Regions from separate parts of the Lactiplantibacillus sp. 7.2.4 genome, predicted to be linked through region 1. Evidence: predicted binding sites of a transcription regulator. Region 1 holds the regulator's gene; each other region holds the start of a gene.
What was found. Region 1 encodes Rex, which represses fermentation and respiration genes when NADH is low (regulators of the CRP and FNR family bind a similar motif). Its sites were predicted from a motif close to TTGTGAANTANTTCACAA; they were not measured.
Positions count from the first base shown of each region.

Region 2: a site for Rex is predicted at 6,585-6,602, ahead of pplA (extracellular electron transfer flavoprotein PplA). Genes of this name have one in related genera too.
Region 3: a site for Rex is predicted at 4,948-4,965, ahead of KGF70_RS10605 (shikimate dehydrogenase). Genes of this name have one in related genera too.

Region 1 covers NZ_JAGYGS010000003.1:101,647-112,318, reverse strand. Annotated here, with positions in the region: gene KGF70_RS01905 (ABC-F family ATP-binding cassette domain-containing protein) at 1-1,339, opposite strand, end outside; gene KGF70_RS01900 (redox-sensing transcriptional repressor Rex) at 1,508-2,185, shown strand; gene KGF70_RS01895 (CPBP family intramembrane glutamic endopeptidase) at 2,297-2,941, opposite strand; gene groES (co-chaperone GroES) at 4,017-4,301, shown strand; gene groL (chaperonin GroEL) at 4,357-5,982, shown strand; gene KGF70_RS01880 (APC family permease) at 6,234-8,069, shown strand; gene KGF70_RS01875 (glycosyltransferase family 4 protein) at 8,286-9,383, shown strand; gene KGF70_RS01870 (phosphate ABC transporter substrate-binding protein) at 9,880-10,672, shown strand, end outside.
Region 2 covers NZ_JAGYGS010000008.1:87,144-97,815, reverse strand. Annotated here, with positions in the region: gene rpsI (30S ribosomal protein S9) at 1-296, opposite strand, end outside; gene rplM (50S ribosomal protein L13) at 310-753, opposite strand; gene truA (tRNA pseudouridine(38-40) synthase TruA) at 862-1,650, opposite strand; gene KGF70_RS04660 (energy-coupling factor transporter transmembrane protein EcfT) at 1,717-2,517, opposite strand; gene KGF70_RS04655 (energy-coupling factor ABC transporter ATP-binding protein) at 2,507-3,397, opposite strand; gene KGF70_RS04650 (energy-coupling factor ABC transporter ATP-binding protein) at 3,373-4,215, opposite strand; gene KGF70_RS04645 (FAD:protein FMN transferase) at 4,299-5,411, opposite strand; gene pplA (extracellular electron transfer flavoprotein PplA) at 5,639-6,562, opposite strand; gene KGF70_RS04635 (FAD-dependent oxidoreductase) at 6,847-8,757, shown strand; gene KGF70_RS04630 (NusG domain II-containing protein) at 8,851-9,345, shown strand; gene KGF70_RS04625 (Gx transporter family protein) at 9,349-9,918, shown strand; gene KGF70_RS04620 (polyprenyl synthetase family protein) at 9,925-10,672, shown strand, end outside.
Region 3 covers NZ_JAGYGS010000032.1:22,027-32,698, reverse strand. Annotated here, with positions in the region: gene KGF70_RS10625 (FAD-dependent oxidoreductase) at 1-1,043, opposite strand, end outside; gene KGF70_RS10620 (FAD:protein FMN transferase) at 1,036-1,992, opposite strand; gene aroD (type I 3-dehydroquinate dehydratase) at 2,034-2,792, opposite strand; gene KGF70_RS10610 (MFS transporter) at 2,776-4,008, opposite strand; gene KGF70_RS10605 (shikimate dehydrogenase) at 4,022-4,912, opposite strand; gene KGF70_RS10600 (LysR family transcriptional regulator) at 5,057-5,986, shown strand; gene KGF70_RS10595 (MFS transporter) at 6,037-7,242, opposite strand; gene KGF70_RS10590 (PTS glucose transporter subunit IIA) at 7,430-7,918, opposite strand; gene KGF70_RS10585 (MurR/RpiR family transcriptional regulator) at 7,930-8,778, opposite strand; gene KGF70_RS10580 (PTS transporter subunit EIIC) at 8,818-10,314, opposite strand; gene murQ (N-acetylmuramic acid 6-phosphate etherase) at 10,329-10,672, opposite strand, start outside.

The DNA.
Region 1 (10,672 bases):
CGTGAACCGGTTTGTCGACATCGGCACCCGTGAACAGGAAACTTCCCAAAATCGTCCGAATATCCTTTTCGGGCGTGGTGGGATGTTCGTCCCAGAGTTCACTCAAAACGGTCTTTTTGTCATTTAAGTTGCGTTGCTCTTGGTCATAGTAGCCCGTGACAACGCCGGTACCGAAGACGGCCTGGCTTTTGATGAACGGAATCTGGCCGAGGATACTCTTGAGAAAAGTCGACTTACCGATTCCGTTTGGACCCACGATGGCGATGGCTTCGTGCTTCTTAACGTTTAAGTTATCCGGTTCAGACAGAATATGCCCATCATAACCGACTGCCGCATCCTTGACGGTCAAAACGATATTACCGCTCTGCTTTGCAGCGTGAAACCCAAAGTGGGCCGTTTTTTCATCACTATCAGGTCGATCGATTCGGTCCATTTTAGCCAACTGTTTCCGCCGCGCTTGAGCTCGCTTGGTCGTCGAGGCCCGCACGATATTCCGGTTGACAAAGTCTTCGAGCTTGCTAATCTCAGCTTGTTGCTTTTCGTAATGCTTCCACTGAGCTTGAATCCGAGCGGCCTTTTCTTGTACAAACTGGTCGTAGTTTCCGGTATAGTGCACCATTTCGTGATGTGACAGGTCGTACACTTCATTGACGACGCGGTCTAAGAAGTAGCGGTCATGGCTGACGATCAGTAGGGCACCGGCATAGGATTGTAAGTAACTTTCAAGCCACGTCAACGTTTCAACGTCCAAGTGGTTGGTCGGTTCGTCCAGAATCAGTAAATCGCGTTTTTCTAGTAGTAGCTTTGCTAAGGCCAGCTGAGTTTTTTGCCCACCGGAAAGTTCGGTGACCGACTTGTCATAAACGTCGGCATCGAACTGAAAACCGTGTAGGACACCACGGATTTCGGCCTGGTAGCCATAGCCATTTTTCTGTTGAAATTCTGTCTGAACTTGGTCGTAAGTTTTTAAGGTTTGTTGGTAGGCCTGGTCATCGTTCATGATGGCGGGGTCGCTGAGCTGATTTTCAAGCGCATGCATCCGCTTTTCAATGGCGTGTAGTTCAGCAAACACGCTGCTCATTTCTTCCCAGATCGTATTTTGACTATCCAATCCTTGGTCTTGAGCTAAGTAACCGATCGTTAGACCCTTGCGCATCGATATTTGGCCTTCGTCAGGCACGGTCTCGCCGGCAATCATTTTAAGTAAGGTTGATTTACCAGCACCGTTGCGGCCGACTAAGGCAACGCGGGCGTGTTCTTGGATGTCCATTTGTACGTTATCGAACAAGACATCGGCGCCAAAACGCCGCATAACTTGCTGTACTTGTAGTAAAATCACGCTTTATTAAGCTCCTTTCACATTTGATTCGTGAGATAATTGTAGCATATTGTTACGGTTCGACCCAATTATTCGGAATAATAAGTAATTATTATTTCACAAAGTCGCAGGTTATGCTAGAATAGTGTCAGCAAATTCACAAACTTTTGATTGGGAGGAAACGTCCGAATGGCAGAGACAAAGATTCCACGGGCAACGGCAAAACGATTACCAATTTATTATCGCTATTTGAATATCTTACTAGACGCAGATAAGAAACGGGTATCGTCAACTGAATTGTCCGAGGCGGTTAAAGTAGATTCAGCAACGATTCGGCGTGATTTTTCGTATTTTGGGGCCCTCGGTAAACGCGGGTATGGATACGATGTTGAAACGCTGCTGGCATTTTTCAAAAAAATTCTAAATCAGGACATGCTAACCAACGTCGCGCTGATTGGGGTCGGTAATTTAGGCCACGCCCTGTTGAATTTTAATTTCCATAAAAATAGTAATGTCCGGATCTCAGCGGCTTTTGATGTTAATGAAGCCATTGCAAATACGGTCCAGAGTGGGGTTCCCGTCTATCCAATGACGGAACTCAAAAAGCAATTGATCGAACAACAGATTGAAATTGCCATCTTAACGGTGCCAACAACGGTTGTTCAAAAGATTACCGATGAGTTAGTTGATGCGAATGTTAAAGGCATCATGAACTTTACCCCATTGCGGATCTCAGTTCCAGAAACAGTGCGGGTTCAAAACGTTGATTTAACCAATGAATTGCAGACCTTAATTTACTTTATTGAACATTATGGTCAACAATTGGGTGACAACGGTCAAGATGAACCAGACGAAGATGAAGATTAGTCTGCGCATGCATCTCAAGATTATGATACCAAAAAGCTTCTCTGAAATAAATTTTCGGAGAAGCTTTTTTGAACGTCTAAATTAATGCCACGAACGAATAAGCGGCGCAATCTAATGAAGTGCAGTCAAGAGCGTCGGCACAACGACCGCAGCGTTCATCAAAATATGAGACGTCATCGAAGTCTGAATTCGGCCGGTATGTTGATAAAGCCAGCAGAACAGCAATCCAACGAAGGCGTAGAGAATTAGATGACCGTCCGCGTGGGCGAGGCTGAAGAGAAAGCTCGAAATCAAGGCGGCCCCGATTTTGCCGGTCACCGCACTCAAGTTACCAAAGATGACCTTGCGGAAGACGATTTCTTCCATAATTGGGGCACCCACGATAATGGCTAAGAAAAATACCGGGTATTGTTGCCCAACGGTGAGTAGGGTCGACGTATTGTTGGAAGCCGTCGATTGCCCCAACATCGCAGTTATTTTAAGAATCAGGACTTGGCCGACAATGACTAGGACGAGCCCAATCAGGCCCCATAGAATGGCGACCAGCCAGTTACTGCGCTGCTGCTCAACGGCGTTTTTGGCTGTCATTCGGCGTGCTAGCCACAGCAATAACAGTGCGCCGACCAAGTAGTCGACCGTTTGAATCAAGAAGACTTGGGACCCCAGTTGATGAAAGGCGGCCACTAAGACGCTTGGTAGCGCATAAACAATAAAATAAATAATCAGAATTAAGATTGATTGGCGGCGATTAACCATCAGCTCACGTCCTTTTTGAAAGTTTGTTTGATTTTTTCATTAACACACGCATTGTGTTCGTTAATTTATCATGAATCATGATTAAATCATGGTGTTTTCTGAGTTCAAGCCCGCCAGCTGAGACCCGCTGGAAACAGTGCGAATTTGCGTAAACCTGCTGTTGTGGATGCTTCCTACGCCGGCTTCCAGGTATTTCTGACAACGCTGGAACGCGATGGACACAGATTTAAGCCGACAAACCACGTCTTAAATACTGGTCTTCCACTAACCAAGCACACAACGCTTGCTAAGTGGAATTTCATCGCTGAGCATTGTCAGAAACACCTTCCAGCCGGGGATGGTATTCGAAAGGCAGACATGTGCGGCCCCAACATTTTGTTGGATTAGTCGTTGATTCCCTGGTACAGGGCCATTTTGACTTTAACTGTCAGACCGACTCCAACATATAGCAATACTTTTTACCAATGCTTTAAGGTTCCTGACAAACAGCTTCACTTAGCTTGTCAGAATCTTCTTTAGTCGTTTGAGATAGCAAAGTTTCGAATTATAAACAAAGGCTATTTTATCGACTAAATTCAAAACTAGTGTCCGTTGAAATTAGTGAATCATATCCAAGTAATCTGATCAGTACTAAAATGCCATAAAACAGCATCAATACTGATCAAAAAGTTTGCCTGAAGGGCCGGTCACTTAATATCCAGTGGTCAATTGTACCAAGATAGCTGGGCGTTCATCCGTCATTCGAGCGGTTTCCCGACCGGAGGGGCTGGCTGACAATGCTCAAATCGATGTCCGCCCTGTTCCAGCGTTGTCAGCCAGCCCCGGAGGTCGGAATCGGACGCGCATCGGCTGACGAACAGGAATCCACCAACTGGCACATTTTAATCATCATGAATACAAAATAATAACAAGCACAACACATATTAACACGATAATACCCATTATAGTCGATTTGACATTCTTTGACTAATAATTGACAAATCACTTGCAATCTCAAATTAAAATGATATAGTTGACAATGTAATTAGCACTTGAGGTTCAGGAGTGCTAAAAAAGAATAAATGGAGGGATTCACGTGTTAAAACCATTAGGAGATCGCGTTATCTTGCAACAACAAGAAGAAGAAGAACAAACCATTGGCGGTATTGTTATCGCCAATAACGCTAAGGAAAAGCCCCAAAGCGGCAAGGTTGTTGCCGTCAATGACGGTCGTGTTTTAGATAACGGGACAAAAGTTGACCCCAGCGTGAAGGTCGGCGATCAAGTCTTATTTGACAAGTATGCCGGTACTGAAGTGAAGTACCAAGGTGATAAGTACTTGGTATTGCACGAAAAAGATATCGTTGCAATCGAAGACTAATCCATTTAAAGGACGCAATTTAAAATAAACTAAATTCATGAGGTGAATAAGGATAATGGCTAAAGAATTAAAGTTCTCTGAAGATGCACGTTCAGCTATGCTAAAAGGTGTCGACCAATTAGCTAACACAGTTAAGTCAACGTTAGGGCCTAAGGGTCGCAACGTCGTATTGGAACAATCATATGGTTCACCAACCATTACTAATGATGGGGTTACCATTGCCAAAGCCATCGAATTAGATGACCACTTTGAAAACATGGGTGCCAAGTTAGTTTCTGAAGTTGCTTCAAAGACTAATGACATCGCCGGTGATGGGACCACCACTGCGACTGTTTTGACGCAATCCATCGTAACGGAAGGTATGAAGAACGTTACGGCCGGTGCTAACCCTGTTGGCATTCGTCGTGGGATTGAAGAAGCTACTAAGACGGCGGTTGACTCATTACACGCGATGGCACACGAAGTTAAGACGCAAGAAGATATTGCGCAAATCGCTTCTGTTTCATCAGCAAGTGAAGAAACTGGTAAGTTAATTGCTGAAGCTATGGAAAAAGTTGGTCATGATGGTGTCATCACGATTGAAGAATCCCGTGGTGTTGATACGAGCTTGGACGTTGTTGAAGGGATGCAATTCGACCGCGGCTACTTATCACAATACATGGTTACTGATAATGATAAGATGGAAGCCGACTTGGACAACCCTTATATCTTAATCACAGATAAGAAGATTTCAAACATTCAAGATATCTTACCATTGTTACAATCAATCGTTGAACAAGGCAAGCCATTGTTGATCATTGCTGATGACATTTCTGGCGAAGCTTTACCAACCTTAGTATTGAACAAGATGCGTGGGACGTTTAACGTTGTCGCTGTTAAGGCACCCGGTTTTGGTGATCGGCGTAAGGAACAATTACAAGATATCGCTATCTTAACTGGCGGAACGGTTATCACTGACGATCTTGGCCTTGAATTGAAAGATACGACGATCGATCAATTAGGTCAAGCGAACAAAGTAACGGTTACTAAGGACAACACGACCATCGTTGAAGGTGCGGGTTCTAAGGACGCCATCTCCGAACGGGTTGAATTCATCCGTAACCAAATCAGTGAAACGACTTCTGACTTTGACAAAGAAAAGTTACAAGAACGTTTAGCTAAATTAGCCGGTGGGGTTGCCGTTGTTCGTGTCGGTGCCGCTACTGAAACTGAATTGAAAGAACGCAAGTACCGGATTGAAGATGCTTTGAACGCCACTCGGGCTGCCGTTGAAGAAGGCTTTGTTGCCGGTGGTGGTACTGCCTTGATCAACGTGATCAAAGACGTTGCTGCATTGAAGGAAACTGGTGACGTTCAAACTGGGATCAACATTGTCAAACGTGCTTTGGAAGAACCAGTTCGTCAAATCGCTGAAAACGCTGGTTTGGAAGGCTCCGTTATCGTTGAAAAGATGAAGGAACAAAAGCCAGGTGTTGGTTTCAACGCTGCGACTGACGAATGGGTCGACATGATTGAAGCTGGTATCGTGGATCCAACTAAGGTGACACGTTCTGCTTTACAAAATGCCGCATCTGTTTCAGCCTTACTCTTAACGACTGAAGCCGTTGTTGCTGAAAAACCTGAAGAAAATGCACCTGCTGCACCAGCCGCACCAAACCCAGGTATGGGCGGTATGATGTAAACAAATCGTAACATTAAGCACTTACTCGGCTGAGTAAGTGCTTTTTTAATGCTGTTGGTGGGCAAATCAACTAAAATATGGGTATTGATTTATCCATAATGGAGCGGTAGGATTAGTCGTTAACGCAAAACAGGGGTACCTGGTCGTGCCCGGTAGTTTTAACTGGTAGTATTAATCAAGCTAAAGTAGTAGAATCTACTTTGACTTAGCTTACTTGGGATAATTATTTTGGATATAAAGGAGTTATTATCATGTGGCGTTATTTAAAACGGTTAGTTATTGGGAAACCGTTAAAAACCATGGACGAGGGTGGGCAAGCGCTCACTAAGTTCAAGGCCCTGGCGCTGCTGTCGTCAGATGCGCTATCATCAGTGGCTTACGGTACTGAACAGATTACGACGGTCTTAATTACACTTTCAGCGGCTGCTTTGATGTATCAATTGTATGTCGCGGCGTTAGTGCTGGTCCTACTGTTTGCCATCACGATGTCGTACCGGCAAATTATCCGGGCTTATCCATCTGGCGGGGGCGCCTACGTGGTTGCTAGTACTAACTGGGGTCGTCCAGCTGGACTAGTGGCTGGGGGCTCGCTGCTCGTCGACTACATGCTGACAGTGGCGGTTTCGGTGACTTCAGGGACTGAAGCCATTACGTCGGCAGTTCCGGCGTTAGCCAATTACCAAGTGCTGATTGCGGTACTGATCGTGATCGCAATTATGGCGCTGAATCTGCGTGGAATGCGTGAATCCGCATCATTCTTAACGTTCCCCGTATACTTTTTCATTATTATGATTATTGGCATGATTCTGTGGGGCATTATGAATATTGCGAGTGGTAACTTAACTTACCATGCATCCGCCGCTGTTGGGGCGCCAGTACAAGGCATGACGCTAGTACTGTTCCTACGAGCCTTCTCCTCTGGGTCGTCATCACTGACCGGGGTTGAAGCCATCAGTAACGCGGTGCCAAACTTTAAACGGCCGAAGCGTAAAAATGCGGCCAATACGCTTGCCATTATGTCGCTCGTGTTGGCAGTATTCTTTGGTGGAATCACTTATTTGAGTTACTACTTGGGAATCAAACCGCAAGCAGACAATACCGTGCTGTCACAAATTGCGACGGCGGTCTTTGGTCACGGCTTGTTCTACTACTTGCTCCAATTAGCCACTGCCTTGATTTTAGCGGTTGCCGCTAACACCGGTTTTTCCGCGTTTCCAATCTTGGCGTACAATTTGGCGAAGGATAAATTCCTGCCACATGCTTACATGGACCGGGGCGACCGGCTAGGCTACTCTAATGGGATTATCTCGTTAGCCGTCGGGGCGATCGCGCTCATCTTTATTTTCCACGGTAAGACGACGCTCTTGATTCCGTTATACGCGGTCGGGGTGTTCGTGCCGTTTACGTTATCTCAATCCGGGATGATCGTGCACTGGCTACGCGAACGTGGTCAATGGTGGTGGATGAAAGCCGCTGTTAACTTCCTAGGTGCCTTGATTTCGTTAGGTCTAGTGGTCTTCTTATTCTTGCTCCACTTTGGCAACGTTTGGCCATACCTAATCGTGATGCCACTGTTGCTTTACATGTTCTTCCGGATTCACGTGCATTATAAACGAGTAGCTGCCCAGTTACGGGTGGTCGCAAAGGAAAAGGCCGCTATTCATGATTATGATGGGGCCACGGTGATCGTGCTCGTTTCAAATGTTACGCGGGTAACGGCCCAAGCAGTCAACTATGCGCGTTCGATTGGGGATTACGTGATTGCGATGCACGTGTCCTTTGATGAAAATCCTGAAAAGGAACATAAAACGGCCGCGGAATTCAAAGAAACCTTCCCGGATGTTCGGTTCGTCGATATTCATTCGTCGTATCGTTCGATTGCCACGCCAACGTTACGCTTCTGTGATGTGATTGCCGAACGGGCGGCGGAACGGAACTTCTCTACTACCGTTTTGGTCCCACAATTTGTGCCTAAAAAGCCTTGGCAGAATATTCTGCATAACCAGACCAGCTTACGGCTACGCGCGGTATTAAATTCGCGTGAAAATATTATTGTGTCGACTTATAACTACCATTTAAAAGAATAGTAACTTGATATTGAAACCCGGTATAACTGCCGGGTTTTTAATTTTGTGTCATAATATGAGTAACGATGGTTATAATTTAAGGGTTTGATTAGCACGTGACGGTTCAAATGTGAACGAATTGTGTTGCCTTTCCTAAGTTTTGGTGAAGCAAGTTGTCAAGCGTCATTGGGATTTGTATAATTATCATAATAAGAGTGAGAAGGGGGTTGCGCACAAATGATCAGGTTTGAAATTTTAGTATGCCTAGTGGCGACCATGATAGTTTCTGCAATCTTGACGCCGTTTGTGCGGAAGCTCGCATTTAAAATCGGGGCGGTGGACAAACCGAATGTCCGGAGGGTCAATAAAATACCGATGCCAACAATGGGTGGCTTAGCGATTTTTATTTCCTATACCGTCGGGACAACTGTCCTCTATCTGATGCACCAATTTCCTAGTCGCATTTTTTTCGCGCTATTAGGTGGCGAGCTGATTATTATTGCGACTGGAATTATCGACGATATTTATGAATTGAAGCCCCGTCAGAAGATGTTGGGTATCACATTAGCGGCACTTGAAGTTTACTTTATCGGTGGCATCCGAATGACGACCTTTACCTTTCCGTTGCTGGGACTGATTCATTTCCAATGGTTAAGTTTGCCGGTGACGCTGTTATGGATTTTAGCCATCACCAACGCGGTGAACCTAATTGATGGTCTGGACGGCTTAGCGACCGGAGTCTCAATCATTTCACTCACGACGATGGGAATCATCGGGTTATTCTTCTTGAATGCGAATATGTTTGTCTCGTTGCTGATTTTTACCCTAGTTGCAGCGATGATGGGCTTCCTGCCGTACAATTTCTTCCCAGCAAGAATTTATCTGGGGGATACGGGTTCCTTGTTCATCGGTTTCATGACGGCGGTGTTCTCGTTGTTTGGACTCAAAAACGTGACGTTGATTTCCGTTGGGATTCCAGTGATGATTTTAGGCGTGCCAATCACGGATACGGTCTACGCGATGATTCGCCGGATCTTGAATAAAAAGCCGATTTCGCAGGCGGATAAACATCACCTGCACCACCGGCTGATGCAATTAGGATTGACCCATCGACAAACCGTCATGGTCATTTACGGGATTGCATTGATTTTTTCGTTCATTTCATTGCTTTACCCGATTTCATCGATCTGGGGTTCAGTTCTCCTGACGATTGGCTTGTTACTGGGACTGGAACTCTTCGTTGAAGCAATTGGCTTAGCTGGCGATAATCGTCAGCCGTTACTCGATTGGATCAAACGAACCGTTGCCCGGCTGACTTCCAAGACTAATCATTAAAAGTTAAGTCAACAAATCAGTTGAATGTAAGGCCCTCTGATATTGTGATTGGTGGCGACGTCATCAGTACGCGTTAGTTAGTGGTCTAACTCACTGCTCAGTTCTGAGTGCGTCCACCGTGGTAGCTTGGCTGCCAGATTGATGGCCTCGCGCTTAAGACAATGGGCACAGCTGGTATCATTCAAATGAAAATACACTTTAAATTATTACAGGCATCCGCCACGTCAATCGTGCGGGTGCCTGTTTTTCGTTATCGCTGCTTGCGTTCATCGACCTCGACTTTACCAAAACTATACAAGCATTTTACACAATCGTCATTCACAATTTACAAACGATCAGTAATATTAAGCATGTTCCAAGCAATCAACGAAGTGTAACCGTCGAGTGGTGATGCTGCTCCATCACCAGCAACAATACTCCTACCCAGTTATGCGATGACGGTTATCATGTTGGTTGCTTCATTTTGATAGTCAATTGAAGAAGGGGAGTTTCAATTATGAAAAAAGCACTGACACTCGGCGCATTGGCAGTAACGATGACCGTTTTACTAGCCGGTTGCGGCAGTAGCTCAGCTACGAGCACGAAGAACACGAGTAGTAGTGGTAGTGGCAGCTCAAAAACAACCAAGATTGTGGCAACCGGATCAACCGCGTTACAACCACTGGTCGAACAAGCTGGCCAAGCTTACCAAAATGAACATGCCAACGTGACGATCAACGTTCAAGGTGGTGGTTCCGGTGCCGGCCTTAGCCAAGTTGCTAAGGGCTCAGTTAATATTGGAAACTCAGACTTATTTGCACAAGAACAAAAAGGGTTAGACGCCAAAGGGTTAGTTGATCATAAAGTGGCCGTTGTGGGGATGGCACCTGTCGTTAATAAGGATGCCGGGGTCACGAATGTTTCTAAGCAAGAATTAGTTAAGATTTTCCAAGGCAAGATTACCAACTGGAAAGATGTCGGTGGTAAGGACGAAAAGATCACCGTTGTCAACCGGGCACAAGGTAGTGGGACGCGGGCAACGTTTGAAAAATGGGGCTTAGATAATGCCAAAGTGGCAACGAGCCAAGAACAAGATTCAAACGGGACGGTTCAAAAAATCGTCAGCACCACACCGGGGGCAATCAGTTACTTAGCGTTCTCACACGTTAAGTCTGATGTTCAAGCCTTAGCCATTGACAATGTTAAACCAACTGAAGCCAACGTTGCCACTAACAAGTGGAAGATCTGGGCATACGAACACATGTATACTAAGGGTCAACCAACTGGCGAACTGAAGAACTTCTTGACGT
Region 2 (10,672 bases), on a different contig from region 1:
TTCAAAGGAGTACGGAAATCTGGGTCAACTTCGAGCAAAGCACGAGCGATCCCATGACGAGTTGCGCCGGCTTGACCATGGAAGCCACCACCATTAACGTTAACTAAAACATCATATTGATCAGTTGTTTCAGTTACTTCGAATGGTTGTAACAATTCCTTGCGAATATCTGCAAATGGAATGTAATCTTCAACAGATTTGTCATTCATAACAATTTTACCAGTACCTGGTACTAAGCGTACGCGGGCTACTGAATCTTTACGACGGCCTGTGCCGCGATATTGTACTTGAGCCAATGTAGTTTCCTCCTTAGATTAAGTTAGTGATGTCCAAAACTTCAGGCTTTTGCGCTTGTTGCGTATGTTCTGCACCAGCATAAACATGCAACTTCAAGCCCATCTTGTGGCCTAAAGAGTTGTGAGGAAGCATACCCTTAACTGAAGTTTCAATCAATTTAGTAGGTTCCTTTGCTAAGAAGTCACCGGCAGTCCGTTCCTTTAAACCACCAGCATAAGCAGTATGATGATAATAAATCTTCCGTTCTGCTTTCTTCCCAGTTAAAGCGACCTTGCTTGCATTAATAACGATAACGTTATCACCAGTATCCACGTTAGGGGTAAAGGTAGGTTTGTTCTTACCACGCAAGATTGATGCGACGACAGTCGAAAGACGACCCAAAGGTACATCGGTTGCATCAACTACATACCATTTACGATCAATTTCACCTGGTTTAGCCATATATGTTGTACGCACGTTGTGTTCCTCCATTTTCTGTGTTTGTTTGACACTCAATAAGATTTCCGGGGCTTATCGTGGGGCAAACAATACCAACGATTAGTTTACCTAACTTAGCCATAGAAGTCAATACTTAATCAAATCTGCTTGTAATTCATTTTGTTCATAATACACTTTTTTCATATAAAGTCCAGCCGCTGGTGCCGTTCCGCGAGCTTGTTCACGATTCTTAGTCGCTAGCAAGGCTGGAATACAGTCGACTGCGCGGCGGCCTTGCCCGATTTCCATCAGGACGGCCACCATGATACGCACCTGGTTATATAAAAAGCCGCTGCCACAAAATTCGAATTGAATCTCATCTTCATCCGGTAGCGCCCACGCTTTGGCAGAATAAATCTCTCGTACGTGATCATGCGCTTGCGACCCGGATGCCACGAAGGTCGAAAAATCATGGCGTCCTTCTAGATCACCAATCGCCTGTTGAATCCGCTCAATGTCGGCATGAAATTTGAAGTGTCCCGTATAGTGGCGTTTAAACGGGTCGACAAATTCATTCTGGTAGGCCCGATAGCAGTAGCGCTTGCCAACGGTATCGTAGCGGGCATGAAAGTCCGGCGCCACGATTGACACAGCTTTGATAATCATGTCCGTGGGCAGCATACTGTTTAATCCCCGTCGGACCCCCTCCGGCTTGATTTCATATGGCAAGTCAAAATGTAGCGTTTGGCCAAAGGCGTGTACGCCGGCATCCGTCCGCCCAGCACCATAGATCACAATCGGTTCGGCCGGGTCCTTCGCCATTTTATTGACCGCCTTCGTCAGAACTTGTTCGACCGTCCGTTGGTGTGGTTGGCGTTGAAATCCTGCAAAATTAGTTCCGTCATACGCTAAAACAACTTTATAACGCGTCGTCACAGTATCCCTCCATCATTTAAAAACGTGGGCCGCCATCGTCTGACGCCCACGTTGAACTGACTTATTTTAGGCTCGTAAAAAGACCAATACGACCGTTAATACCGCAAAGCTCACGGTCGCCCAAGTGTCACGAGCATGCCACTTGAGAATTCGATACTTGCTGCGGCCTTCGCCACCCTGATAACCACGGGCTTCCATGGCCGTAGCTAAATCTTCAGCCCGGTTGAATGAGCTGACAAATAGTGGAATCAGTAGTGGCACGACAGCACGCATTTGTTGAAAAATATTGCCTTCACCGAAATCGACACCTCGCGCACGTTGGGCATTCATGATTTTCTCAGTTTCGTCCATCAATGTCGGCACGAAGCGTAACGCAATTGAGAGCATCAGTGCCACTTCATAGACTGGAAACCGCACTACCCGCAATGGCATCAGCAGATACTCGATGGCATCCGACAATTCCAGCGGTGGCGTCGTCAACGTCAAGAGCGTGGACATGAAGATGATCAGCACGAACCGGAAGAAGATGTAGACCCCATTGACGAGTCCAAACTGGCTAATGGTAATAATGCCCCATTTGAAATAAACGTGTCCCCCACTGGCACTGAATAGGATCTGCAAAATCACCGTGAACAAAATCAGCCAAATCAATGGTTTAACCCCATTGATGAAAAACGACCATTTGACACCTGACAAATAAATCGCAAACAGCGTAAAGGCAAACAACACCGCGTACGTCAGCCAATTATTGGCGATAAAAATGATCCCGATAAAGTAAAAACTCAGTAACAACTTGGCGCGCGGGTCCATGTGGTGGACCACTGACTCGCCGGGAATGTAGCGCCCAAAAATCAATTTATTCATCATGGGTCGCCACCCCCTTCGCTAAGGCGGCCGGTGGTAATTGTTGCATCAAATCGTGCGCCAATTCATCCTCCGTCAGTGGCAGCGTATCAAACTGCCAGCCTTGTGCTTGCAAAGTCCGGGCAAAGGCAGTCGTCTTCGGTAATCCTAATTGATGAGCCGTCAGCCATTCGGGGTCTTTAAAAATATCCCGTGGCGTGCCGGTCTTCACGATTTTTCCCTGGTCCATGACGATGACGTTATCCGCGTAATTAGCAACGTCGTCCATCTGATGGGTGACCAATACGACCGTCAAATCCCGCTCATGGCGCAGTTTGGCAAACATTTCCATCATATCCAAGCGTCCTTGGGGGTCCAAACCGGCAGTCGGTTCATCGAGCACCAGCACTTGGGGCTGCATTGCTAAAACACCAGCAATCGCGACCCGTCGCATTTGGCCACCTGACAGGTCAAAAGGTGACCGCGACAATAGTGATTCATCCAGGCCAACCAAATCAAGCATTTCAGCGGCGGTTTTCAAGGCATCTGCCTCACTGACGCCAAAGTTCTGGGGGCCAAAGGCAATGTCTTTTTCAACCGTCTCTTCAAACAGCTGACTTTCTGGAAATTGAAAAACGATGCCCACGTGTTGCCGAAGTCGCTTCAAATCCTTGTTGCTGGTAGTTGGTGTAATCACTCGTTCACCAATCGTCACGGTCCCACTAGTGGGTTTCAGTAAGGCATTCAAATGTTGCAGCAAGGTCGACTTGCCACTACCGGTATGCCCAATCAGCGCCGTATACGAACCGGTGGGAATCGTCACGTTGATGTCACTTAGCGCCTTAGTTTCGAACGGCGTACCCGGTTGGTAAGTAAAATCTACTTGTTTGAACGTAATTGCCATAACCAGTCCGCCATTCCTTTCTCTGTTAAATAATTGGTGGGCACTTGTAAGCCTTGACGTTTCAATGCCGCTTTTAGCCGTTCCGCGTACGGCATATCGAGTCCCATTTTGATCAATGCTTCACCGTGTTGGAAGATTTCAGCGGGCGTGCCTTCTTCCTTCAATTGGCCATCATTGATAACCAGCACGCGGTTGGCACTCGCCGCCTCGTCAATATCATGTGTGATCGATAGCACGGTCAATTCCGAATTGGCCTTCATCTCGCGAATCGTTGCCAGAACTTCTTGCCGTCCGCGGGGATCCAACATCGAAGTGGCTTCGTCCAGAATCAAAATCTGTGGTCGCGCCGCAATCATCCCAGCCAGTGCCACCCGTTGTTTTTGACCACCAGACAGCCGGGCCGGTTCCCGGGTCGCGAAGTCTTGCATGTTGACTTGAGTCAGCGCCGTTTTAACACGGGTCAGCATCTCTGGGCGTGGAATCCCTTGATTTTCCAAGCTAAAGGCAACATCGTCTTCCACCGTCGCCCCCACGAACTGGTTATCCGGGTTTTGGAAGACCATCCCGATTTCTTTACGAATATCCCAGACGGTGTCTTCAGATAACACTTGCCCGTCGATTTTAATCGTACCCGCTGCTGGTGCGAGTAAGCCGTTCAGGTTCTTAGCCAGTGTCGACTTACCTGAACCGTTATGGCCGACAATGGCGACCCACTCACCCGGCATGACTGTAAATGAAATATCATGTAACGTTAACTGGTCCGCTGCCTGTTGCGGGTAGCGATAATCTAGATGTTGAACGTCAATAATCGGATTCACCATTGTCCCTCATTTCCTTAAAATTCATGGTTATTATCATACCATATCTCACGCGCGTTGGTTTAAGCAAACCTCACACAGACCTACTTTAAATCACTCGTCGGGCCAAATTTATAGCCGTCATCGCCAAATAGCGTGAATTTCTTCTTCAGATTATCAGAAACGTACACCTTCTTGTCCTTGGTAATAAAAATAGCGCCGATTCCTTGGTCTGCTTTACTATTGATGTACTTCATGCCGCTGCGCAAGCCTTTATCAAACGTGGCCGTCGACAGCGCATCGCCATCAACTGACTTTTTCGAAATGATCGAGACACCCATCAAGTTATTCTGATAAGGCGCACCGGTTTGCGGATCCATCAAATGGCTGTAAACTTTACCATTCTTTTTCAGGTAACGCTCGTAAATACCGGAAGTCACGATCGACATATTCTTAGCCGGTAACGAGCCAATCGCCGTGCCCCGTGATGCTTTCGGGTCTTGAATGCCGACCGTCCAATTGCCAGACTTAGTGCCCTTTGGACTGTCACCTAAGACATAAATATTACCCCCAAGGTCAATAATAGCCGTAGAAACGCCGTGGTCCAGCAAGTAAGTCTTCACTTGATCAGTCATGTAGCCTTTCGCAATGCCGCCCAAGTCAAGCTGCATCCCCTTTTTCTTCAGGTAAACCGTCCGTTTTTTATCGTTCAATTTAACTTGGCGATAGTCGACCAGTTTGACGTTGGTCGCAATTTCTTGTTTCGTCGGCACCTTCGCATCCGAAAAACCGATGTGCCAGAGCGACGTGATTGGTCCAATGGCTAAATCAAAGGATTCATCCGAATTTTCACTGTAGTAATAGGCTGCTTTGATCATCGGATAGATGTCCTTGCTAACGGTGACCGGGTGCTTACCAGCAGCCGCGTTGATTTTGTCGATTTCGGACCCTTTTTGATTGACCGTAATCTTTTTAGCTTCAGATTTCAGCAACTTAAAAGCACCGTCCAAAACCTTGTCTTTCCCTTTATTATAAATCCGTAGCGTCACCACGGTCCCCATCATGAACTGGGTATCTTCGATCGGTGTCTTGATCACCTTGGTTGGCTTCGGCCGACTGCTAGCGTTTTTTTGTTTACTGGAAGTGATTCCACAAGCAGACAGCGGTAAAATCAGTACCGCAATTAACCCAATTTGAATCCATTTTTTTAGCTTCATGCCCAATACTTCCCCTAGTTTATAATTTCAATCGTCATTATACCAAAAATTGTCCTAACATTTATACCAAAATTGACGCCATCCGGTGATGCGGATTCAGTGCCGCGACCCTTTTTAAGGTCAAATCGAGTTCAGCCTTCACCAGCTATGTCGTCTGATTTCGGTTGAGTAAAACAAAAGGCCCTCAGCATGCGCCTCAGGCCTCAAAAATTTAATCGTTAACTTGCTTATTCAGAGAAAATCATGTTGTCAACCGTGATTGTGTTAGTGTCACCCTTTTGTGCGGCATTTTGTAATTGTTCCGCATAAAGAATGAAGGTGTTGGATGATTCAGTCGCACCCGTCACAACGTCAACCTTAGTTGGATCACTGCTCTTGACCAAGGACTTGTTCAAAGCTGGTTGATAAGTCTTAGGATTGGTCTTAGCAACCTTCTTCATCTGCTTGTTGTAAGCAGCATCGTCAACTTTGGACTTGCCGTTCTTATTAACTTGGTTATATTCAGACTTAGTAATCTTGTTGTCCTTGACCGTGATGGCAAAGGTAACTTTATAACCATGTGAGTAGTTCTTTTCGTTCAGCTTGTAAGTGCCATCCTTCATCTTAGCGCCATTGTCGATCTTGATGGTAGACTTGTTACCCGCTTGCGCAGCTTGAACTAATTGTTGCGTGTAGTTTTGGAACGTCTTGGAAGATTCCGTAGCACCCGTAACAACGTCGATGGAACCAACGTTACCAGTTGCAGCGGAGCCGGTCAACGTCTTGTTCAACTTAGGCATGTAAGTCTTAGGGTTGGTACCGGCGATCTTCTTCATTTGCTTGTTATATGAAGTATCGTCAACCTTGGACTTGCCGTTCTTGTTCACTTGGTCATAACTGGACTTTGTGATTTTCCCCTTATTGTTGACGGTGATGCTCATCTTAGTGCGGTAGCCATGTGAATAGTTTTGTTCTTCGAGCGCGTAAGTACCCGCTTTCATTTTGCTGCCGGCGGTTAATTTAGCAACCTTCGTTGTCTTAGCTGAAGAACTTGAAGAAGATTTCTTCGATGAACTTGAGCTTGAACTAGAAGAGCTGCTACCACAACCTGCTAAAGCTAATGCGGAGATTGCCACAACCGAGGCACCCGTAATAACTGATTTGATTTTCATGATATCCCACTCCTAACCTTTTTTGTATGAAAATTCACATTAATCTTAACGTTTTACCTGCAAATAGTCAATCCTATTTCATTAAATAAATGATATTTAGTCCCAGTATTGACGCATTTGGTAACGTTTTAGGTCATAACTATCATACCACTTTTTCTGGGTTCCATATAATGTGATTTATTATTCATTCTATCCCATAATCCATAGACAACCGCTTACATTATCGTTATAATTGTTAGTGGAATTATCTTTTTACACTATTTATTCAAGGGAGTTGTTACGCAATGGCAAAGAAAAATATTGTCGTTGTCGGTGCGGGGTTTGCTGGCGTTTACGCAACCAAAAAACTGTCCAAGCATTTTAAGAAAAATCCGGACGTTGAGATTACGTTAATTGACCGACATTCATACTTCACGTATATGACTGAATTACATGAAGTTGCCACGGAACGGGTGGAACCTGAGCATATTCAATATGATTTGCAACGGTTGTTCGCACGACGCAAAAATGTCCGTTTAGTTACGGATACGGTTACCGGCATTGATAAGGATGCCCAAACGGTCACAACTGAGCATGGGAGTTATCAATATGACCAACTGCTCATTAGTCTTGGTGGTGAATCCAATGATTTCGGCACGCCAGGGGTTAAGGAACACGGCTTTGAATTGTGGTCCTTCGAACAAGCGATGGCTTTGCGGTCACATTTATCAGCAATTATTCGGCGGGGCGCGGCAGAGCTCGACCCTGCAAAACGCAAAGCGATGTTGACGTTCACCGTCTGTGGTTCCGGATTCACGGGGTCTGAACTGATTGGTGAACTGATTGAATATCGGGACGTCTTAGCACGGGACAACAAGCTCGACCCGAGCGAGATCACCTTACAATTAGTGGAAGCCGCCCCAACCATCATCAACATGCTCAATCGGACGCAAGCTGGTAAGGCTGAAACCTACATGAAGAAGCATGGTGTGGATATCATGACCAATTCCATGATTACGGAAGTCTTCGAAGACCACGTCAACTTAAAGGGCAAAGATCCGATTCAGACTTATACGTTGATTTGGACAGCCGGTGTGCGGGCCAACAGTATTGTCAAGAAGTTCGGTATCGAAACCAATCCACGGGGTGGTCGGCTGGTCGCCAACGAATTCATGCAAGCTAAGGACAGCGATAACATCTTCTTAGCTGGTGATTCAACGAGTTACCAAGAACCTGACCAACCACGCCCAGTCCCACAAATCGTTCAAGGGGCTGAAGAAACTGCGGCTAAAGCGGTCGAAGGTATCATCAAGAACGTCGACAAGACCGATGTAACGATCAAGCCATTCAAAGGCGCTTATCAAGCATCCGTTGACTCGATTGGTTCTAAGTATGCCGTGGCTCAAGTCCTCGGCAAGTGGAACGTTTCAGGCTTTGTTGCCGTTCTATTGAAGCACGCGATCAACTGGTTGTATTATGTTCAGATTTTCTCTGGCTACTACCTATTCCAGTACTTCATGCACGAATTCTTCCGGACACGCAACAACCGGAACGTCTTCCGCGGCTGGGTCTCACGTGCCGGTAACGTCCTCTGGAGTGTGCCATTACGGTTCTTCTACGGCGCAATGTGGTTGTGGGATTGCTGGACAAAAGTTCAGGGTTCTGAATCGTGGTTCACGGACAAGTTACGTTTACCGTTTGCCTGGCTGCAAGCTGCCGCAACTAGTGGCGCTTCCGAAGCAACTAAGGCGGCTGCAACCAGTGGGGCCTCAGAAGCGGCTTCATCGACTGCCACAGCGGCTAAGGGTGTCTTCAGTCTTTCCTATATGTATGGTAAGGAACCACTGATGGTCTTTGATAAAATGCCACACTGGTTCGAATCAATCACCAAGTTCTTCGTACCAAACATGCAAATGGCGCTCTTCTTCCAGAAGTTTATGACCTGTGTTGAAATCGTCATCGCCCTTTGCATCTTCTTCGGACTATTTACTTGGTTTGCCAATGCAGTCACCATCGGCTTAGTCGTTGTCTTCTGCTTATCTGGCATGTTCTACTGGGTCAACATCTGGATGGTCTTCGTCGCACTCGCTTTGATGAACGGGTCTGGTCGGACATTTGGTTTGGACTACTGGGTCGTTCCGTGGATACAAAAGCACCTTGGGCACTGGTGGTACGGCAATGTTCGTTCCCATTACGACGGTGTTAAAACCCGCTAGATGCGTTATAATTAATTAAATCCTTTCCCGATGGTTCGAGGGTGATTATTTTCCCTTGAACCATTTTTTACGTGACTGATTGGAGGGTTGACGATGCGTAAATTACGGGCAATGATCCGAACGTTCAAACGCTACGGGGATATGATCAAACCGTTTGATATCATTATTATTGTTGCGTTGATTATCCTATCGTTCACCCCACTAGCGATTTTTTCATATCAGCAAAAACAGCAGGCCGACCGCGCAGCCTTAGTCGCCAAAAAGCAAAAAAAGACCAAGCAGCAAACGACATATACCGCCGTCGTTTCACACGATGGTACGGTCCTCAAGCGCGTCAATATTACGAAGCTGAAACGGACGACGACCTTCACGTATCGTGACAGTCATGGTCATTACAACACCATCACTTTTGTCCCCAAGCGGGTCGCCATCACGAAGGCCAACTGTTCTGATCAAGTTTGTGTGCGCCGGGGCTGGATTCATAAACCTGGCCAGACGATCGTTTGTTTGCCACACAAACTCTTGGTCGAGATCAAGTCCAGCAATGGTCACGTCAAATCAGGTGGCAACGGGCTAGTTACGGAGTAAAGCATGCATAATTCATTTGAACAATCGAATAAAACTCATCGCAATATTTATATTGCACTGCTCGTCGCCCAGGGGGTCATTATTGGGATTCTGGAACGGATGATTCCCTTCCCGTTTGCCTTCGCGCCGGGTGCCAAACTGGGACTGGCTAACCTCATTACGATCGTCGCCATCTACACGCTTTCGTTACGAGATGTCATCACCCTGACTTGGTTACGGCTGATTTTAACGGCCCTGATTGGCGGCACCCTGTCGACCTTCCTGTATAGCTTTGGCGGTGCGTTTCTCAGCTTGTTCGCGATGCTAGCTGTGAAACAACTGGGGCCACGACGCGTAAGCATCATCGGTATTTCAGCGACCGGGGGCGTCATGCATAACGTGGGCCAACTGCTCGTCGCAAGTCTCATCGCGCAGACTTGGACGGTGATGCTATACCTGCCGATACTATCGATTATCGGCTTGGCAGCTGGTATCGCACTGGGTATCGCAGCCAATTACTTGTTCACGCACGTGACGACGCTTCGTTATCTCAGATTCAATCGGGAACACTTCTCAGGTCAAAAAAAGGAGTAACATTTTATGCCATCGACAACGCAATTACATCCAATTTGGCGAGATTATCCGGCGCTGCAGCCTGAATTGCAAGACGTCATGCAACTGATGACGACGAACATCAACATCCCGGATAAAGCCATCAATGACGCCATTTTGGCAATGATTCATGGGGGTGGTAAGCTCCTCAGGCCAGCTTACTGTCTCCTATTCTCACAATTCAAGCCGACCGACCGCCAACGTATGGTTGCACTCGCCGCCTCACTAGAGACATTGCATACCGCCACACTGATCCATGATGACATTGTGGATGATGCAGCGCTGCGGCGACACCATGTCACGATTCAAAAACAGTTCGGTAAGGATACGGCCGTGTACGCGGGTGATTACCTGTTCGTGGTCGTCTTTAAAATCCTAGCGCACTACTCGAGTAGCTTTAAGAGTATTCAGCTTAACTCGGAAAACATGGAAAAGATTCTGATGGGCGAGGTCCAACAAAAGGATCGCCACTATCACGTTGACATTACTATGGCGGAATACCTGCAACAGATTCAAGGTAAGACGGCGGAACTGTTCGCATTGAGCTGTTTCTTAGGCGCCTATGAATCTGGTCAAAGTCAGCGGTTCGCACAGCGGGCCCGCCAAGCAGGACTTGCAATCGGGATGGCCTTTCAGATCTTAGATGACATTTTGGATTACCAAGAAAGTCCAGCTGAGACGGGTAAGCCAATTCTCGAAGACGTCGCTGAGGGCGTGTATACATCGCCTTTGATCT
Region 3 (10,672 bases), on a different contig from region 1:
ACTTCCACGCCATGTGGATAGAGCTTATACCAGCCTAAATCGTGTGTTTGTAGGTCCAAATCTGCGTTGAACTGGTAAGCATCACCAGTCGACGTCATTGGACCATAGTAATCGATACCTTCACTCTCTTCGCCGCGCATCTTCTGGTTGGCACCGTGACCACCGGCAGCTAAGACGACTGAGCGTGCTTTGATGTTGACCATTTGGTCCTTTTGGGCGGCAACGACACCACGTAATTGCTTATCATTATCCAGCATCAACTTTTCGACCCGCGTGTCTAGTAAGATTTGACCACCCGCGGCAGCAAAGGCTTTTGAGACCTTTTGAATGAATTCGTAACTGCTTGCGGACGGCAATTCGATTTGTCGATTGATCGAATGTTCCGGCGTTTGGGTCTGGGCCTTTTGGTAATGCAAATCAGCGAACTTACTGATGAAATCAATGGCTGGGCCAATATTATGCACCATCAAATCAGTTAAGGCTGGGTAATTGGTTTCCAAGCTTTCACGAGCGACATCTTGTGCTAACATCTCTGGTGTATCGTGATTGTTATCAAAGATTTGTGCGGATACATCCGAACCAGTGCCGACAACATTGGAACCGTTCAAAATCGTCGCGCCACCCAAATAACCGTTTTTCTCAACTAAGATGACTTTTTGTCCCATCGATAGTGCGCGGCAACCGGCAACTAATCCAGCTTCACCACCACCGATGATCAAGACGTCGGTCCGATAATTCTTCGTCTGCGGCTTAGCCTTCTTAGGGACTGGATGAACAGTCACGCCAGCATCGGCAACTGCCTGATCCGCTGACTTCAATAGCGCTTGGGTCATGACCGTCGCACCACTGATCGTATCCACGTCGAATGACTGTTCAGTAATAATATTTTGCTTCAACTTATCGATGACTTGGTTAAAAATCCCCGACGTTTCGGAATGTTTTAATATCTTCAAGTCCTCAATCTTGTTGTCTTGTACGTCCACTTCATAATTGATGATACCGTTGTGGCCCATTGCCTGTCCGGTAATTTGTTTTTTACTCAATAGTAAACACTCCTTTGCGTCGCGGCGTTAAGCCACTGGTAACTGTGACGTGTTGGTCGTGGTCAATGAAGATGGCCTCTGTCTTAGGAAGCGGCTCAATCAGCTGAGCGCCCCGCTTCGGCCCTTCAAAATAGGCCACGGTCGACAACACTTCTGCTAATTCTGACTGTTCAGTAATAATCGTCACTTGATCAACTTGATTTTCCACCGGATAACCCGTTTTTGGATCAAGAATGTGGTGATATTGGCGATTGCCAATCTTAAAATAGCGCTCAAAAATTCCCGAGGTAACGACCGTCCGTACTGGCATCTCAACTTGTAACGCTGGATAGCCACGTGGCGCTTCTGGGGCCTGGATTCCGACCTGCCACCGTTGATCAGCGGTCAGTGGATTCACTCCGAGGAGCTTTACATTACCGCCTAGATTAACGATGGCGTGTTCGATACCCGCCTGTTGCAATTGCGTCACGATTTGATCAGCAAAATACCCCTTGGCGATTGCGCCTAAGTCCAGCTGCATGCCAGGTTGGCGTAAATACACGCTTGATTGCGCTTCATCTAAAATCACTTCATGCAGGTCCATTAAGGCTAACCGTTGCTGGATTTCTTCAGCGGATGGTACTTGATGGCCACCAAAGCCAATCTTCCATAATTTGACTAACGGCCCAATCAGCACGTTAAAACTAGTCGGATACTGTTGCGTATAGCGAATCGCATCCGCAACTAACCGAAAGCACGCCGTACTGACCAGTACCGGATGGATCCCGGCATAGCGATTGATTGCGGCCACTTCCGAATCGGGACGATTGACCGAAAAGACCTCATCCATCCGTTGCAAGTAATCATAGACGGCCTCAACCGCCGTTTGATTCGGTTCAAAGAGGGTCAGCGAGATAACGGTACCCATCATCGTAAATTGCGAGACATATTTCTTATGCGTTTCCATCATCATGCCGACCCCACTTATTCATCGTTAGTTTATTTAATCGTTTAATTCAATTTCAAGTCTTCTAGTTCTGGGCGTAGGTGCGCTAAGGCAATCTGACCCGGCGCTGAAGCGGCACCGACCGTGGCAAATGAGAGACACGATCCAAAGGCTTCGCCCGCGATCCGTGAAACTTTGCCTAAGTCACCCATCGACATCGTAATCACAGGCCGTGACAACGTTTGATGGGCGATATTGGTGGCGCTCAGTAGTGTCAACACATCTTCAGCAGATTGTGGCATGACGGCCATCTTAGCGACATCCGCACCATAGTCCACCATGCTGGTCAACCGTTTGACGATCTCCGCAGCACTTGGTGTCTTGTCGAAATCATGATTACTCATGATGACAACGACGTTAGCAGCCTGAGCTTGCGCGACCAACTGCTTAACGTCCTTTTCTTCATGATAACGTTCAACATCCAACGCATCGGTGAAATTCCCAGCAATCACCGCTTGGCACACCTTGAAGTAGTCAGCGTCGGCTAAGGCCAATTCACCGCCTTCACCCTTCGTCCGAAACGTCGTCAGCAAGGCAATATCGCCTAATGCGTTTCGCAGTTGTTGGCCGGCATCCTGTAACTTAGCGGCATCCGTGACGCCGTCAAAGAAATCAATGCGCCATTCAACTAAGTCCGGCTTAGCGGCCTTAATCGGATCAACTGCACTCAGAATATCCGCGACCGTCTTACCCGTGATGGGCACCGCGATTTTGGGACGGCCGGTGCCTAATTCGATGTTTCGTAATTTAATGACTGGTTGCATTGTCAATAGAAGCTCCCTTCTGTGAACGTTTACCAAAGAGATGGTAATAACGAACAGTAATCAATACGGCTAAAATAAATCCAATCAATGCAATGATGACATCGAATAAGAAAATATTAGCCAAGTTTGTTGACATCATACCGGTAACTAGAGGAATCGTAAAGGATGCGATTGATCCTGCAGTATAGAATGCCCCAGTAATCGTTCCTTTGCCTTGTGGGAAAAATGTCGACATCACTGTCAGGCCTAACTGCATCACACCACCAGCAGCTGAGAAGCCAATAACGAATGACATAATTGAACACATCAAGGATGTTGGGAACAGATACATTAATAACAATGATAAGAATGAGAGTAACGTATAAACGCCTAAGAATTGAATTTCTTTTACGGCGCGTTTAGCTAATGCAGCTGTCACTAACACACACACGATTGAGCCAATACTGTAATAACTAATTAACGCACGCGAACTTGCATCTCCCATGCCGGCCACTTTAGTCCCGTACTGACTTAACCACTGACTGACAAGATAGAACGTTGCTTGTGAAACATACCCGTATAAGATGAACAATGTTCCATCAAACCACAAATTACCTTTTGATTCTGGTTTAGCTTCCTCAGTTGCATCAACCGCAGCAACCTTAGCATCTTGATTGGCAACTGGAAACTTGCCAGCGCTCAACAAGAACAGTAAGTTAACGACCATCACAACGATACAGAAGATGAATGACCAGCCATACCAGTAATTGCCAGCAACTAAGAAGCTAACAAATAATGGTAATCCAAATTGACCTACAGAAATGAATGCCTTAATAATGACATTCGCAGTCCCTTTGGATTCTGGGAACATTTCCATCAGCGCTGGGTACGTCCCGGAATCCAAGAACGAATTAGCGATTCCGGCTAAAATCCCGAAAATATAAGCAACGGTAATCGATGGACTTAGCAGGATCCCCGCAAAGAACAATAAATAAGTTAATACACCCAATACAACGAACGGCTTACGTCCAAATTTATCTGATAGGAATCCAGAAACCAGTAAAACAATCAACCGGCCAATTCCTAGTGAGAAAATAACCACAGCAACCCCACCAGTAGTTGTTTGCCAATGTTTAGCCAAAGCTTCCATGTTTTGAGCTAAAATAATAACTCCGATACCATGGATGAAATAATTTAAATATAAGCTAATGGCAGTTGGCATATATTTATTTTTCATGGCAACCTCCTACTTATTTTTGTGCTGCAGCATCTTCATCGAATAGAATGTGGCGAATATAATCAACTGGCATGTCTTCTCCAGTCCAAAGCTTGAAAGCGGCTGCACCTTGTTCTAGCATCATGCCTAAACCATTAAAGACATGTTCAACGCCTGCTTCTTGGGCAACTTTCATTAATTTTGTTGTCCGTGGTGCATAAACCGTATCAAAGACAACTAAGTCTTTACGTAACCAGCTTGGATCATCAACCAAAGTCTTATCTTCAAGTGGCTTCATACCAACACCGGTAGCATCGGTATAAATAAATGAATCTTGAATTTCTTTCTTGAAATCATCGCGATCTTCTAGGGCATGTAATGTGGCGTGGCATGAAGTCCGTTCATTAATCAAGTCAACATTATGTTGGGCATTTTCCCATTCAGCATCGTGTAAGTTAAAGATTGACATTTCTTTAACACCATCTAAGGCAGCTTGAACCGCAATCGCAGTCCCAGCACCACCGGCACCAGCCAAAGTCATTTTATGTCCCCGAATGTTGATTCCTTCATCATCAAGTGACTTCATGAAGCCGATCCCATCAGTTGTGTAGCCGGTTAAAACGCCATCATCATTAACAATCGTGTTAACCGCACCACACATTTCAGCGGCTGGATCTAACTTATCAAGTAATGGCAATACTTTTTGCTTATTCGGCATTGAAACATTTGAGCCCCGCATATCCAATGTACGGATTGATTCAATTGCTGAAGGCAACTTTTTGTTATCGATTTCAAAAGCAAGGTAAGCGTAGTTCAATCCTAACTTTGCAAAAGCATTATTATGCATTGTTGGTGACATTGAATGGCGAATCGGGTAAGCCATCAAACCAATTAATAATGTGTGTCCATCGATACGTTCTGTCATGTTAATCCACTCCTAAAATTTATATTATTTACTATTTGTTACTCAATTCACTTGTCATCTTAACAAAATGCTTTAATATAATAAATATAGAACCGTTGCTATATTGATTAAATATTTTTATGAATGAAAGGGGTATCACACGTATTGAATCTAAGACATTTGGAATTTTTCAAAGAATTGGCACGAACTCAGCACATGGCAAAAGCAGCTGAAAACCTTGGTATATCACAGCCTTCGCTAAGTTACGCCATTAAAAAATTAGAAAGTGAACTTGGTGTCCCTTTATTCGAACCAGACGGCCGAAATATTCGTTTGACACCAGTTGGTGCCGTCTATTTGAAGTATATTACTGCGAGTTTAAGCGATTTATCACAAGGTAATGAGCTCGTCAAACAACTCATGGACCCTGATACTGGTCATGTCAAACTCGGCTTCACTTATACACTTGGGCAGCAACTAGTCCCCGAGTTAATGACCAAGTTTCACACCGATGATAAGAATCACGCCATTACCTTCGAACTAGGACAAGGAAACTCAACAGAATTACTAGAAGAATTAGCAGATGAAAAATATGATCTCGTTTTGGCTTCAAATGTCGAAAAGTTAGGCGAACAGCCAACCAACACACTCTTTGACTTCATCCCATTAGTTCAACAAGAAATCGTTGCGGCTATTCCAAGTCATCACGCCCTAGCCAAGCAGTCGGAACTGCATGTTAAAGACTTAGAACCTTACCCCATGATTTGTTTTTCGCATAACAGTGGCTTGAGACCACTGATTGACCAAATTTTGAAGGATGCCCATGTTGAACCTAAAATTGCTTATGAAGTCGAGGAAGACCACACGATGGCTGGCTTTGTCAGTTATAATTTTGGTGTTGCACTGATGCCTTATTTACCACTTTTAGACCAGTCCAGTATTACACTAAAGCACCTCACCGATCAGCCATTACGGCACCAAATCTATCTGATTAGTAAACGTAATCACTTTGTCACACCGTCCGTTAATCGCTTTGAAGAATTCAGTCGCAGCTATTGTTGGCAACATTACACACAAGTCGAACGGATGATTTAATTATCGGAACCTAAAAACGCCAAAGAGGCTGCTTAACCTCTTTGACGTTTTTAAGCTGTAACACTTCTTTTTTCGCGACCAATTCCCAATACCACGATGCTGCAAATGACACCGATAACCGCAATCATCACATCGAACCACATAATATCATGAATCCCATATTGCGAAATCCACGCCGTAAACACCGGAATCGTAAATGAGGCTAGACCACTAGCCGTGTAGTATATACCGGTAATTCGACCTTTCGCACGTGGAAATGTATCACTCATGATCGTCAATCCCAGCTGCATGACGCCGCCAGCTGCGGAGCATCCGATCACAAACGAACTAACTAGTGCAACACCCCACGTCGGAATCAACGTTAACGCTAATAATGCCAGCAATGAGACTATTGTGTCGATCAGCATGAACCAGACTGGCTTGATAATCCGCTCCACTAATACTGCGGTCACAACCACGCCTAGTATTGAGCCAACACTGTAGACACTCACAAGCATACGTGCATGTACCAGATTTAAATGAATCACATCACTGCCGTATTTCGTCAACCATTGGCTCACTAAGTAAAAGGTCGCCATGGAGATATAACCAAAGATCGTCAGTACAATTCCCAAAGTCAGCTTCTTCAGCGTTAATCCAGGCTTGCTTGCGGTTTCCGTTAATGTTGTATCCTGACTACTGGCTGGAAGCGTCGATAATTTTGGAAAATCTCGTAGTCGTAAGAATATAAAATTAGCCACCATCAAAAAAATACAGAGCAGAAATGACCAGCCATACCACAGCTCAAAATGATCAAGGCCTGCCACAATAATTGGAAGAAGCAACTCCCCAATAGACGCAAACGCCTTAATCATAATATTCGCCGTTGCCTGCCGCTTTGGGTAAAGTTCCATTAACGCGGGATAAGTCCCAGAATCCAAAAAAGAATTAGCCATTCCTGCTAAAATTCCGGAAAAGTAGGCCACAATAATGTTCGGAGAAACAATAATACCAATAAAGAATAACGTGTAAGTCAATATCCCAATCTGCACAAATAATTTGCGCCCCAGCCGGTCAGAAAACGTTCCAGCCAGATAGAGGACGAGCAACCGGCCAATTCCTAGCGAAGAAATAACCAGAGAAACTCCAGCATCACTGACATGCCATTGCTGACTTAACACAGTCATATTCTGAGCTAAGATGACTATTGCCATCCCGTGGACAAGGTAATTAAGATACAAACAAATTGTTGTTTTAAACCGTTCTGTTGATGTCATATGAGTCAACCTTTGCCTTGTATAGTTTGAATTGAGTAACAAAGTGGTTTTGCTCATCTATTAACTAGTCATTGTACCGTATATGAAAGCGCTTTTCAACAGTTGATAATCTAAAGGCCCGTGCACCGATTGAATCGGATGAACGGGCCTTCAAAGGATTAGCATATGAACGCCAATAGTTGAATAACTATTTAGACTGCAACGTCACTGTCGCAACAGCATCGTTCTTTGTGACCATTTGATTCGGAATGACATCCATTTTTTCAACATCATCCATATTCGTCACAACTGTCATCACGGTAGTCTTCTTGTCAGCTGCTTGAATAGCTTCTAAATCCATCGTAACTAGCGGATCTCCTAATGCGACAGTATCTCCCACCTTGACATGTGTCTCAAAAGGAGCGCCCTTTAGTTCAACAGTATCTAAGCCTAGATGGAGCATAATCTCTAAGCCATCCGTTGTCGTCATCATGATAGCGTGCTTCGTATCTGCAACGGATTCAATCTTTCCTGCTGTTGGTGCAGTGATCTCACCATCGTTCGGTTCAACTGCAAAGCCATCCCCCATCATCTTCTGGGCAAAAACGTCATCTGCTACTGCCGTGATTGAAATAAGCTGTCCGCTGGCAATTGCGTTCAATTTTACAGACTTACTCTTCTTTTTAAATCCAAACACAGTTACACCTTCTAATTAAAATGTTTATTAATTGCACTCCGAGATGAAACGAGTTGTTTGATATGTTGGTCATAATCATTAGCAATGAAGGTATAATATAACAAATCTACGACATATAACTGAGCAACTACCGAAGTCGTCGCAGCAGCCCGCGCAGTTTGATTCTCTTCACTGTCGTCATTGATCAACACCACATCTGCTAGGCTCCCTAGCGTACTAGTTGCATTCCGAGTGAGCGCAATTACTGGAACTTTGACTGCTTTGGCTAATTTAGCAAGTTGGATACTTTCAGATTTCTCACCAGAGTTTGAAACGAGAAACAGTACTGATTGAGCTGCCTGCGTGGTCATCCCAACTGCTAGTAAGTGCGTGTCTTGAGAATGAATAACTGCTTTACCAACTCGAATATATTTTTGTTCAAAGTCAGTTGCAACAACATCCGAAGCCCCCAGGCCATACAGATAGATGCTACTCTTTTCAGCAATCAATTGATTTGCTGCACGTAGCGCTTTGTCACTTAACACACGGCTGGTTTCCTCCACGGTGTGTGCCATTCTCATTGATAATTTTGACTTTATGGCCTCTAAGCTATCCTGAGGATTGATTTCGTCATATAGCGTTTGGTCAACATTACCTTCCGCCGATAAACGTAATTTTAACGCTGGATAGCCACCGTCAGGCATGATCACCTGTCCAAAACGAGCAACTGTGGCCGTACTAACACCTGCAGCAGTAGCCAGTTCAGCGGTGCTCATTTGTATCACTTCATTCGTGTGATCTAGGATATAGCGACCAACCTTCTGTTCCGCCTTAGAAAAATTAGTCAATTTATTGTGAATCATATATACAACGCTCGTCATCGTCGGCGCCCTCCCAAGCTTTCTTACTTGATTGGTCGACTATGCTTCAATCACATGGCCTTCCTTATCCTTTGCAATTTTAGCACTACTTGGAATGCCAAAGAAGTACGTTGCAACAAATCCACCTGCGTAAGCAGCCAACAAACCAATGACGTAGCCTAACCAATGACCATTGGCAATCAATGGAATTAAGGCGACACCAGAGGGACCGATTGCTGTGGCACCAATATTGCCTAAGCCACCAATAACAGCACCACCAATACCACCACCGATACATGCAGTAATAAATGGACGACCTAATGGCAACGTGACCCCATAAATTAAGGGTTCGCCAACACCTAAAATTCCAACTGGTAATGCCCCTTTAATCATGTTCGATAGTTGTTTATTGTTCCGGCAACGAATCCAAAGGGCAAGGGCAGCACCAACTTGTCCCGCACCAGCCATAGCTAAAATAGGCAATAATGGCGTCATACCAAGTTTATTAATCATTTCAATATGAATCGGCGTCAAAATTTGATGTAACCCAAACATAACCATCGGTAGGAAGAATAGCCCTAGAACAAAGCCAGAGACTGCCCCACCGACGTTCAAGATCCATTGAATAGCACCGACCAAACTATTAGAGATAACTCCCGCAATCGGCATAACCAAGAAGATCGTAAAGACGCCAATAACTAGTAACGCAATCGTCGGCGTAATAATAATGTCAATTGAATCTGGAACAACTCTGTGCAACCATTTTTCAACAATTGATAAGACCCAAACGGCAAAAATGACCCCAATAATACCACCTTGACCAGCTGATAGTGCTTGTCCATTAAAGATATTGTGGATTGGCGCTTGCGGAGTAACCCCCGTCAACAGTGTAACCGCACCAATCACACCACCTAATCCGGCTGTGGCACCAAAAACAGTCGCACTATTGATACCAACATAAATCACCAGATATGAGAACAGACCACTATTGATAACTTTTAGCACGGTAATGAAATCCGTCCAACTCTTACTAATATCTCCCGCTAACATCATGTTGGACAAAATCGAAGCAATCCCAGAAATTAACCCGGCACCGACGAATACTGGAATCAAAGGAATAAAAATACTAGAAATAGCACTTAATACTTTTCGAACCGGTGTCTGTTTAATCTTGGCCTTTTGTGCTGCATGAACTTCCTTGGCCTTGGCTTCAACCATTTCCTTATCTCGTTGATGTTCCGACTTAGCGTCAGTCGTATCATCTACAAAAGTACTTGGATCTGGAAATGGTTCACCAAGTCCAACACCAACTTGTTTGACCATGATGTCAGCGACTTTATCAACTGTTCCTGGACCCACAATCACCTGAAGCGTGTCTTCTTGAACAACCCCCATGACACCATCGATGGCTTTTAATCCATCCATATCTACTAATGAGTCATCCCGGATCGTCATCCGAACCCTTGTCATGCAATGAATCAGCTTCGCAATATTTTGTGGTCCACCTACATTCGCATAAATACCATTAGCTATTCGTGTGTACTTGTCTTCAGCCATAATGCACCCTCCTTTTAATTAACTGCCTGTCGAACAAAACCATGTGCCTGATTTAATCGCTGACTAGCCTCATCCTTACTCATTCCCGTCAAGACCATAACAATGGCCAACTTTACATCATGATTGGCAACTTCAAATGCATTTGCAGCGTCATCTGAGGAACAATCAGTTGCTTGTACGATAATCCGCTTGGCACGTTCGACTAGTTTCTCATTTGTTGGCTTAACATCTACCATCAAATTCTTGTATACTTTACCGATACCGACCATTGATGCAGTCGAAAGCATATTCAACACTAACTTTTGTGCCGTCCCCGATTTCAAACGAGTCGATCCCGTCAGCACTTCAGGGCCAACTT